Regions from separate parts of the Leuconostoc kimchii IMSNU 11154 genome, predicted to be linked through region 1. Evidence: predicted binding sites of a transcription regulator. Region 1 holds the regulator's gene; each other region holds the start of a gene.
What was found. Region 1 encodes Rex, which represses fermentation and respiration genes when NADH is low (regulators of the CRP and FNR family bind a similar motif). Its sites were predicted from a motif close to TTGTGAANTANTTCACAA; they were not measured.
Positions count from the first base shown of each region.

Region 1 (3,294 bases):
TATTAATTATATCATAATGCACTAAAAAATGCCGCCATCAGACGACATACTTAATTGAATTGTGCAATATATTGTTGATAACCAGATTCATCTACAACCCAATCTAATTCCCCAATATATTCAGCATGTGGATCATGATAGGCAAATCCATGTTTAAACTTGTATAGCCCATCTTCGGGGACAAAGTCACCAACACCACCAAAATCGTATTCAATTTTACCTAGAGATAAGCCCCATTTTAACATTTCCCATTGCACAGCATATGGTCCATAGTGCTTAGCATATTGGCGATTTGATCCAGCATACATATACCAAATTTCATCCCCATAACTGAAACCAATACCACTAGCAATCACTTGACCTTCATAATGCGCCAGAAATACTTTAAATAAACCAGTTCCTTGCCACAATTCTTGCATTTTTAGAAAATAACTTATAGGCCGGTGGGTAATACCTTGTGCCGCAGCCATCATAACATAAGTATCAAAAAATGCTTCAATATCTGATTGCGTATCTCCACTCGTGACCGTTACACCATCCTTAGCAGCACGGCGGATTTGGTTACGATAGTCCCGTTTAAAGTGTGTCATCAGCTCAACTTCATTCGTAATCGGGCTTGCACCCTCACCGCGACCATCATAATATAGAACCACATTTTTTCGTGGCTGAATATTGCCATGCATATTTTTAACTGCACGATTGCGTGTCGTAAATCCTGCCTCTTGATATGCGGTATTTAAGGCATCACTGTAGGATACTTCGGGATCTAAGCGAATGAGGAAGACATTATCAGGTAATGCTTCTAATGCCTCATCAATCATGGATCGAATAAGCTGTATATTTGTCACATCACCGATTGGGCCACGTCCAGCATAGCCTAATAACTTACCCGGAACAGCCTCAACCGTTAATACAGTTAAAACAGTGTCAATTTTACCATCTGTTTCATGATAAACATAGACATGACCCCAATTAGCTTTTAACTCACCCCACAAAGGATCTTGTGTCACCTGACCTCGTGGGTCTTCACGCACAAATTTTTGATAGGCAGCAACTTTTTTTGAATCATTTAAATCTAAAATGGCCATACTTTTTATAATCCTGTCGTAATTGAACCATAGTTATCAATGAAATAAACTAATGTCTGTAGTTCATTTGTTAAATCAACGTTCTGTACACGCACACCACTTGGTACTGTGACACGTAATGGCGTGAAATTCAAAATACCCTTCACGCCAGCATCAACCAACTGATCCGTGATATCTTGCGCCACGTTTTGAGGCACTGTTAAGATAGCAATGTTGATACGTTGTGCTGTCATTTGTTCTTTTAACTCTGTCATTGCGTAAATGGGTACACCAGCCATGATTGTACCAGCACGTGTTTCATCTACATCAAATGCCGCTGAAATACGCATGTTGGAAGATTGATGAAAGTTAAAGTTCATCAAAGCTTGTCCCAAATTACCCGCACCGATTAGGGCCACGTTGATGAGGCTCCCTTGGTCCAAAACATTTGCAAAGAAATCAAGCAATGCTTTCACATCGTAACCATAGCCACGCTTACCCAAAGCACCAAAATAAGAAAAGTCTCGTCTAATTGTAGCCGCATCAAATTTAATCGCATCACTTAATTCTGCAGATGAAATACGATCTGTCCCCGCATCATTCAAAAATGTGAGGTAACGATAGTAAATAGGTAAGCGCTTTGCTGTCGCGCGTGGAATTTTTGGTTGTTGTGTCATAAGTTTCTCCAGTTTGTGATGATAAAACCTATCAACACAGGTTGACGGCATTATACATATATTAATCTATTTTTCTGTTCAGTTTGTGAACTTTTGCATAACTATTATACCATAAACATAAGCTCATCCGCAAAAGATAGTGATACATTCACAATCTAATCATCCCTTTAATAAGTCAAAGTCTAATCCTGGATCTGTATTAAGATCCAGCCCTGCAAACTTGTTTTGTTTATAATTCCAATATCCCGCTGCACCAATCATGGCAGCATTATCACCTGTATATTGGTGTGGTACTGGTATAAATTGTGTCTCTGGTATTGTTCCCAATAACGTCGACAGTTCTTGACGTAGTTGGGTGTTAGCTGCCACGCCACCTGCTAAGATAAAACTTTTTACTGGGAAATCATTTAATGCGCGTCGTGTGCGACCTATGAGTGCAGCAACAACTGCATTTTGAAAACTTGTGGCTAAATCATCATGATCAATGGTTTCGCCCTTTTGCTCTGCATGATGGACATAATTAATCACGGCACTTTTTAAGCCAGAAAAACTAAAATCATAGTTATCTTCATGTGCCATGGCAGTTGGGAACTTAATTGTTGCTTGCCCGCGATGTGCCATTTCATCAATTGTTTTACCCGCTGGATACGGTAATTTCAGTAATCGCCCAACTTTATCAAAACTTTCGCCTGCAGCATCATCACGTGTTTCACCAAGTACCGCAAAGCTATTTTCCTCATGCATTAAAACCAATTCTGTATGCCCACCAGACACCATTAACGCCAGCGCAGGATAGACGATCGGTTGATTAAAATTAGCGGCAGCAATGTGCCCAGCCAAATGATTAACCGGTATAATTGGTAGATTATGTGCCAAAGCAAAGGCTTTAGCACCCATTAATCCGACAAGCAATGAGCCAACCAGCCCTGGACCATATGTCACAGCTACGGCATCTAAATCTGTTGGCTTCACATTGGCTGTTTGTAAAGCATCATCTAATACACGTGTGATCCATTCAATATGATGTCGGCTAGCAACCTCTGGTACAATACCGCCAAATCTTTGGTGTGAATTAATTTGTGTCGCCACAGCGTTACTTAAAATAATATGGCCATCTTCAACAATAGCCACACTTGTTTCGTCTGCACTTGATTCAAATGATATAATTTTAGTCATGATATCACAACGTGAACAGAGGCATGCCCTCAGTATTCACACTTTCCTTTCCATCATTATGGCCGCATGTCCATTTTTATAGTACTTTTCTCGACGATAATACGCACTAAATCCCAATTTTTCGTACAAATGAATCGCTGCCTCATTCGATTCATCTACTTCCAACAAAAAACGTTGTGCATGAGATAACGTAAAAACCCGAGTCAAGAGTTGAAAGGCCAATCCCTGACGTTGGCTATTTGGGTGTACAGCAATACTACCAACTTCAACTTCATCGAGTATTTGCGTCACGCCTACAAAACCACCATCGGCAATAAAATAGTGGCTTCTAGGGCTTGTTAACTCATGTTCAAATAGTGATTTTGGCCAAGGAG
Region 1 is NC_014136.1:1,415,959-1,419,252, reverse strand. Features, by position in the region: gene LKI_RS07720 (lipid II:glycine glycyltransferase FemX) at 51-1,088, opposite strand; gene LKI_RS07715 (redox-sensing transcriptional repressor Rex) at 1,094-1,744, opposite strand; gene tsaD (tRNA (adenosine(37)-N6)-threonylcarbamoyltransferase complex transferase subunit TsaD) at 1,904-2,920, opposite strand; gene rimI (ribosomal protein S18-alanine N-acetyltransferase) at 2,957-3,294, opposite strand, start outside.

Region 2 (3,294 bases), 580 kb from region 1:
TCACCAAAGGGTGAGGACGAAATTTTCTCGCTTGAAGCGTTTAAAGAAATGTTTGACGAGACACGTTTATCGAAAGCAAATGCTAAATTTGATCAAAAGAAGTTGGAATGGATTAACAACCAATGGATGCGCCGTGATTTAGATCACGTGATGCCACAATTAATTCAAGAATTAGTCAACGCTGACTTTGTTTCCGCAAGTGATGCAGAAACTAAAAAGCATTGGCTTGCTGAAGTGATCAAAGTTGCGGGTGTGGAAGGTATTTCTTATACACGCGAAGTTGTTGAATTAGTGCGTCGACCATTCTTTGAATTAGGAAATATCACTGATGAAATGGTTGATTATTTGACATCAGAGGATGGACGTAAAGTCTTTTCTGCCTGGGAATCAGCTTATCAAGCACTACCAGAATCAGCAACTGCAGAAGATTACATGAGCACCATTCGTTCAATTCAAAGTCATCTTGAAATCAAGGGTCGCAATCTTTGGAATCCTATTCGCATCGCGACAACACATGAAATTCAAGGACCAAACTTACCAGAAATGTTAGTTGTTTTGGATAAAGCACAAGTCTTACAAACAATGTCTGATGTTAAGGCTAAATACTTAGTTTAAAGCAGCAAAAGTATCATTTGTTTTTTCGCGTTTACAGGCGATTAACAGATGATATTTTTTTGAGTTAAAAATAAACATTTTGGGGGTGATTTGCGATATAGTGGCACTAGATAATCATGTTAAAAAAACGAGAAAGTGTGAAAAAATGTATGCGATTGAAATGAACAATTATGGGGATGTTGATGTTTTAGTTGAAACGACAACAGCGCCCAAACCAGAAATTAAGCCCAATCAACTATTAGTCAAGCAGCACGCAACGGCAATTGACCCTTATGATGTCAAATTCAGACAAGGACTAATGGGTAGTGAACGTGAGGTACCTTTAATTCCGGGTTCTTCTGTTGCTGGCGAGGTGGTCGCGATAGGCACAGAAATTACCGATTTTTCGATAGGTGATCGTGTTGCTGCTTCGCCACATTTGAAAAGTTATGCTGAATATGTTGCGTTGAGCCATTCAGCTGTGGCTAAGATACCAGAAAATGTGAGTTATGCACAGGCTGCCGCTGTCGTATTGGGCGCGCAGACGGGTTATCAAATGATAACAAAGGATCTCAATATTCAACCCGGTGAGTCTGTGTTAGTATTGGGTGGTTCCGGATCTGTTGGGTTAACGGCATTACAAATTGCGAAGTTACGTGGTGCGAGTGATATTTATACTACAGCTATTGGTCACGGCGTAACATTTCTCAAATCATTTGATCAGACGATTCATGTGCTTGCTTCCCAGAATCAAGCATTGGTGACAGCTATTCCAAATGGCGTAGATGCTATTTTAGATTTGATTGGTGGTGAAAATCTAATAACGGCATTACAAGTTTTGAAGCCTTCTGGCCGTTTAGTGTCTATTGTTAGCAACAATGAAGATGAGCGTGTGGCAAACGTGTATTTAAAGTCAACAGGAAAACAATTAGCAGATTTGCTTAAATTAGTTTCTGATAACCAAATTAAAGTCGTACTTGCTGAGGTGTTGCCCTTTAATGTCGAGAACCTAAGAAAGTTTCAATCGGCAAAACACGTGCTTGGTAAACTTGTTTTAACTTTTGAATGATTTTGCAAATACATGTGGATGCATGTATTTTTATTTTGAACAGTAAAGTGATTATTATCACGTGTAAGGGAAAAACATTTTAAAATACTTTACAAGATTAATTAAAACGCGTACAATATATTTGTAAAATAATTCACATAAAAAGATAAAAAAGAGGTTTAATAATGAAAGCAGCAGTTGTACGTCAAACACCAGATGGTTATGTTGATTTAATTGATAATTGGCAACCTAGAGCACTAACTTTCGGTGAAGCGTTGGTAGACGTTGAATATGTTGGTTTATGCCATACGGATTTGCATGTTGCTGGAGCTGATTTTGGCAACCCTAATAAGATGGGTCAACGAAATGGTGATTTTCGCCGCGTGATTGGGCATGAAGGCGTTGGTCGTGTGTCTAAATTAGCTGAAGGTGCTGGTGATTATTTAAAGATTGGTGACCGTGTGTCGATTGCTTGGTTTTATGATGCTTGTGGCGTCTGTGATTACTGCGTGTCAGGAAATGAAACGTTCTGCCGTAATGTTCGTAATTCTGGCTATACAGTTGATGGTGCCATGTCACAGCAAGCAGTTGTGAATGCCAAGTATGCAGTCAAAGTACCAGAAGGTTTGGACCCGCTTGAAGCCACATCAATTACATGTGCTGGTGTCACAATGTATAAATCACTTAAAGTTGGTGAAACTAAGCCTGGACAATGGGTATCAGTTCATGGTGCTGGTGGTTTAGGTAACTTAGCTGTACAATATGCGCATAACGTATTCGGTGCCCATGTTGCTGTTATTGATGGTAATGATGACAAACTAGCAGCAGCACATGCAAATGGCGCAGAAGTTTTGATTAATCGTAAGAAGGTTGATGATGTTGCTGCTGAAGTGCAAAAAGCAACTGGTGGTGCACATAACGCCCAAGTTACGGCAGTTAATGCTGCAGCCTTTAACCAAGCGGTAGGTTCATTACGACCAATGGGTAAGTTGGTTGCTGTGGCGTTACCAGAAGGTGATATGGCATTAAACATTGCTAAAACTGTGTTAGATGGTATTGAAGTACGCGGCTCATTGGTTGGTACACGTGCTGATTTGAAGGAAGCCTTCCAATTTGGTGCTGAAGGTAAAGTTAAGCCGATTGTTGAAAAAGTTAACTTTAAGGATATGAATGACGTGATTGACGAAATGAAGGCTGGTAGTATTACTGGTCGCAAAGTATTTGACTTTACAACACTTTAAGTTAATTAGACGCTTGGAATATTAATTCCAAGCGTTTTTATATACCTTGCCAATCCTATTAGGTTAAAATACCGGTCATCATGGCGATTAACGATAGCTTGTGTTAGAATTGGGTAACGAATTTATTGGAGGAAATACACTTAATACTGATAACGTAAGGGTTATCAGTATTAAGGTACTAGCAAATCATGGCATATTTTACACAACAACTTTTTAATGGTCAGAGGGATCGTATTTTACGTGTCGTCGATTTAGCTGATGAATCGCAGTCTACAGCAGGATTTATTCATATTTTCGATGAGCGGCGGGCGTTTGATTTTGATTATGCGCTTGAATTAACAGATGGTCAGATGACACAGGAAGCATTTGATCAAGAGGGTGAGGCAAACAATACATTTAGTGTTAATTTTA
Region 2 is NC_014136.1:839,745-843,038, forward strand. Features, by position in the region: gene gltX (glutamate--tRNA ligase) at 1-615, shown strand, start outside; gene LKI_RS04660 (NADP-dependent oxidoreductase) at 761-1,663, shown strand; gene adhP (alcohol dehydrogenase AdhP) at 1,828-2,883, shown strand; gene LKI_RS04670 (hypothetical protein) at 3,072-3,294, shown strand, end outside.
Region 2: a site for Rex is predicted at 1,785-1,802, ahead of adhP (alcohol dehydrogenase AdhP). Genes of this name have one in related genera too.

Region 3 (3,294 bases), 700 kb from region 1:
CATGATCGTTGTACTCGTCACCTACCCAATATTAAGCCAACAATTACGTACAAAACTGACTGTTTAAAATAGCGACACATACAAAAAGCGCTAATGCATTGATCAATGCATTAGCGCTTTTGATATATTTAGAACAAACGAAACCCTGTATCAACTAAACAATACAGGGGAGAAAAAATGTATTTGAGAAAGAGAAGAGAAAATTTAGGAGAGAATGAAAAGAGAATTTTGTATTATCTACCAGGGTTTCGTTAAAATGATAAGTTAAGTTATCTTATCAATATAATTATCTTAAACTGATAACATTAAATACATGTTAAACAATCAATAATAATCGTCAATAGACCAACTTATTTGCCTGAATATATCGTCCAAAAATCATTTAACATCGCTTAATTTCTTAGGTACCGTAATTTTACCGGCTAAAATTTGCTTTTTAGCTTCTTGCGTTGCTTGCCATGCATTATCAGGCATCGCATCTCGTGCAATATCAACACCGTTTTCTTTCAAACCATACGTTACTGTTTTACCACCAGGGAACTGTTTACTTTGTCCCTGTTGTGCAACAATTTCGATCGCGTTATCAACACGTTTAATCGCTGATGCTAGCGTAAAGTTTGAGGTTTTACCATCTTTTGCAGTATAGTTACCATCAGCCTTTTGATCCATGTCGACGCCAATGACCCACACTTTTTTGTCCACTGTCGTGTTTTGATTTTCTGCCTTAGCTTCTGCAAAAACGCCGTTACCGGTTGCACCTGCTGCTTGGAAAATAACATCAACACCACTAGCATACATGGCAGCTGCAATCGTTTTACCCTTAGCGGCATCTGTGAATGTATTCGCATATTGAGAGACAAAAGTCGCCTTAGGATTTGTTGCCAAAACACCGGCTTTAAATCCTGCCTCAAATTGTTCAATCACTTCACCCTTAACGCCGCCTACAAAACCAATTTTGCCTGTTTTTGACGCCGTGGCTGCAGCTACCCCTGCTAAATAAGAGGACTGCTCTGAATGAAACATAATCGAAACAGCATTTTTATAAGGCACATCTGCTTCAACCATCGCAAAATTCGTTTTTGGGTTCGCCTTAGCGACTTGTTTCATAGCAGGTCCCCCCATGAATGAGATACCTACCACAAGTTTATAATTTGCTTTAACCGCCTGTTGCAAGTTAGACTTAATCTCAGAATTGTCATTAGAGACAAAATAAGAAAAACCTGATTGTCCTTGTTTCATGTTGTTCTTTTTACCAAAGCGCTTAATACCATCCCAAGCCGATTGATTAAATGACTTATCATCCACACCACCCGTACTCGTGACTAACGCTACCGAGTAAGCATTTTTTTGGTTTGAACCTGAACTTTTGGCAACAGATACACCGATACCAATCACCACAACAGCAGCAATAATGCTACTAATTACCATAGAACGTTTCATTTTGTTTTCCTCCGACTATGTATCTCTCTGTATACATAGAAATTAGTTGTATTTTATACTAATTGCAACTGGCGGCTGGACCACACAATGACAAATTAACACTAAACACACTGTTATCCATAATAACAGTAAATTCAATACAACACAATCCCCTTAAGTTAACCACATTAACACATTGTTCACAACGGAAGATTAAATATTACAAAAAAGAATACTAAATGATCTCATATCACTGCTATCAAAACATATTAACAATTTATAAAGAAAATAAAAATATGTTTGACATTTCACATATAAGCGTTTAAACTTACTATTTGTAATCAATATTACAATAAGCAACACTTATTTTAGGGTAACATTTGAAAGGATATACACACATGTTTACATTACAAAAACCACAAGCTAATCTGAAAGAGATTATCATAAAAAGTGTCTGGTTTGGCTTCATTGCCGGTATGGTTTCTGGTATGGTCAAGATTGGCTGGGAGAATATTTTTCCACCTCGCACGATTGCTCGTAACTTAATCAATCCGCCACAACATATGGCTATGCAAATTGGCATTCCTAAGAAATTAGTTGAGTCATTTGTCTACTATTCACAAGATCAAAAAGTATTTTGGTTTACCCTCATTTTACATTTTTCATTCGCAATCGCATTTTCAATATTGTATGTCTTTGTTTCACAATACTGGTCAAACATCGGTCTTTGGCAAGGTGCCGCTTATGGTATTGTGCTTTGGATTGCTTGGCATGTCATTATTATGCCAGCTTTTGGAACAGTACCTGCACCTTGGAACCAACCATTCGCTGAACATTTCTCAGAGTTCTTCGGACACATTGTCTGGGCTTGGGCTATCGCTGCAACCGTCTACTACTTAATTGCTAAAGATAAGCGCGGACATCTCACAAATATTTAATTTAAAAAGACATCCACTTCACAAACAGTGGATGTCTTTTTAAATTAAATCATCATGCAATAAACAAAAAAATAGCTTACTCGTTATAGCAACAAACTGGAGACTACTCATCTCACATGTTGTTACTACTTTGAACCACGGACATGGTTGTATGCGTTCTCGGCCACTTACAAGATGTTCTGATTCGATACAAGTAAACTATTTGGAATGAACGAGGTATACTGCGTTCGCCAGTGAAGATGGCTTAAACAAGTTTAATTAGTCTTATCGTTTCGCCTAATCTACCCTTATATTATATCGTATCTTCATTAACTCTGCAAACGCTTACAATGTCAATTTAAACTTAGAGTGTTTCACCATTGGAGGCAATAACCTCTTTGTACCACGTGAAGGAATCTTTTTTAATTCTTTTCAAAGTGCCCTTGCCATCATCATCTTGATCAACATAAATGAAACCATATCGTTTTGACATTTCTGATGTCGAAAAACTAATCAAATCAATTGGCCCCCACATCGTATAACCTAAGAGATTAACACCATCCTTGATTGCTTCCTTCATTTGCTCAATATGTGCACGTAAATAATCAATACGATACTGATCATGCACATGACCATCATCTTCAAGTTTATCTAAAGCACCTAGGCCATTTTCGACAATAAATAGTGGTTTGCGGTAACGGTCCCACATCGCATTTAAAGTTATCCGTAATCCAACGGGATCAATTTGCCATCCCCAATCTGATTCCTTCAAATAAGGATTACGCCCGCCAACGGCCATGTTACCCACACCATCATCAACCTGATTATGCTGTGTCACATTAGTCATATAGTAGCTAAAACTAATAAAGTCTACTGGATTTTCAAGCAAAATAGCTTGGTCATCTTCTGCCATGTGAATCACAATGCCGTTTTCACTGAAAAAACGGTTCATATATTC
Region 3 is NC_014136.1:715,741-719,034, reverse strand. Features, by position in the region: gene LKI_RS04040 (ECF transporter S component) at 1-67, shown strand, start outside; gene LKI_RS04035 (BMP family lipoprotein) at 379-1,440, opposite strand; gene LKI_RS04030 (YagU family protein) at 1,818-2,357, shown strand; gene LKI_RS04025 (glycoside hydrolase family 1 protein) at 2,701-3,294, opposite strand, start outside.
Region 3: a site for Rex is predicted at 1,755-1,772, ahead of LKI_RS04030 (YagU family protein). Genes of this name have one in related genera too.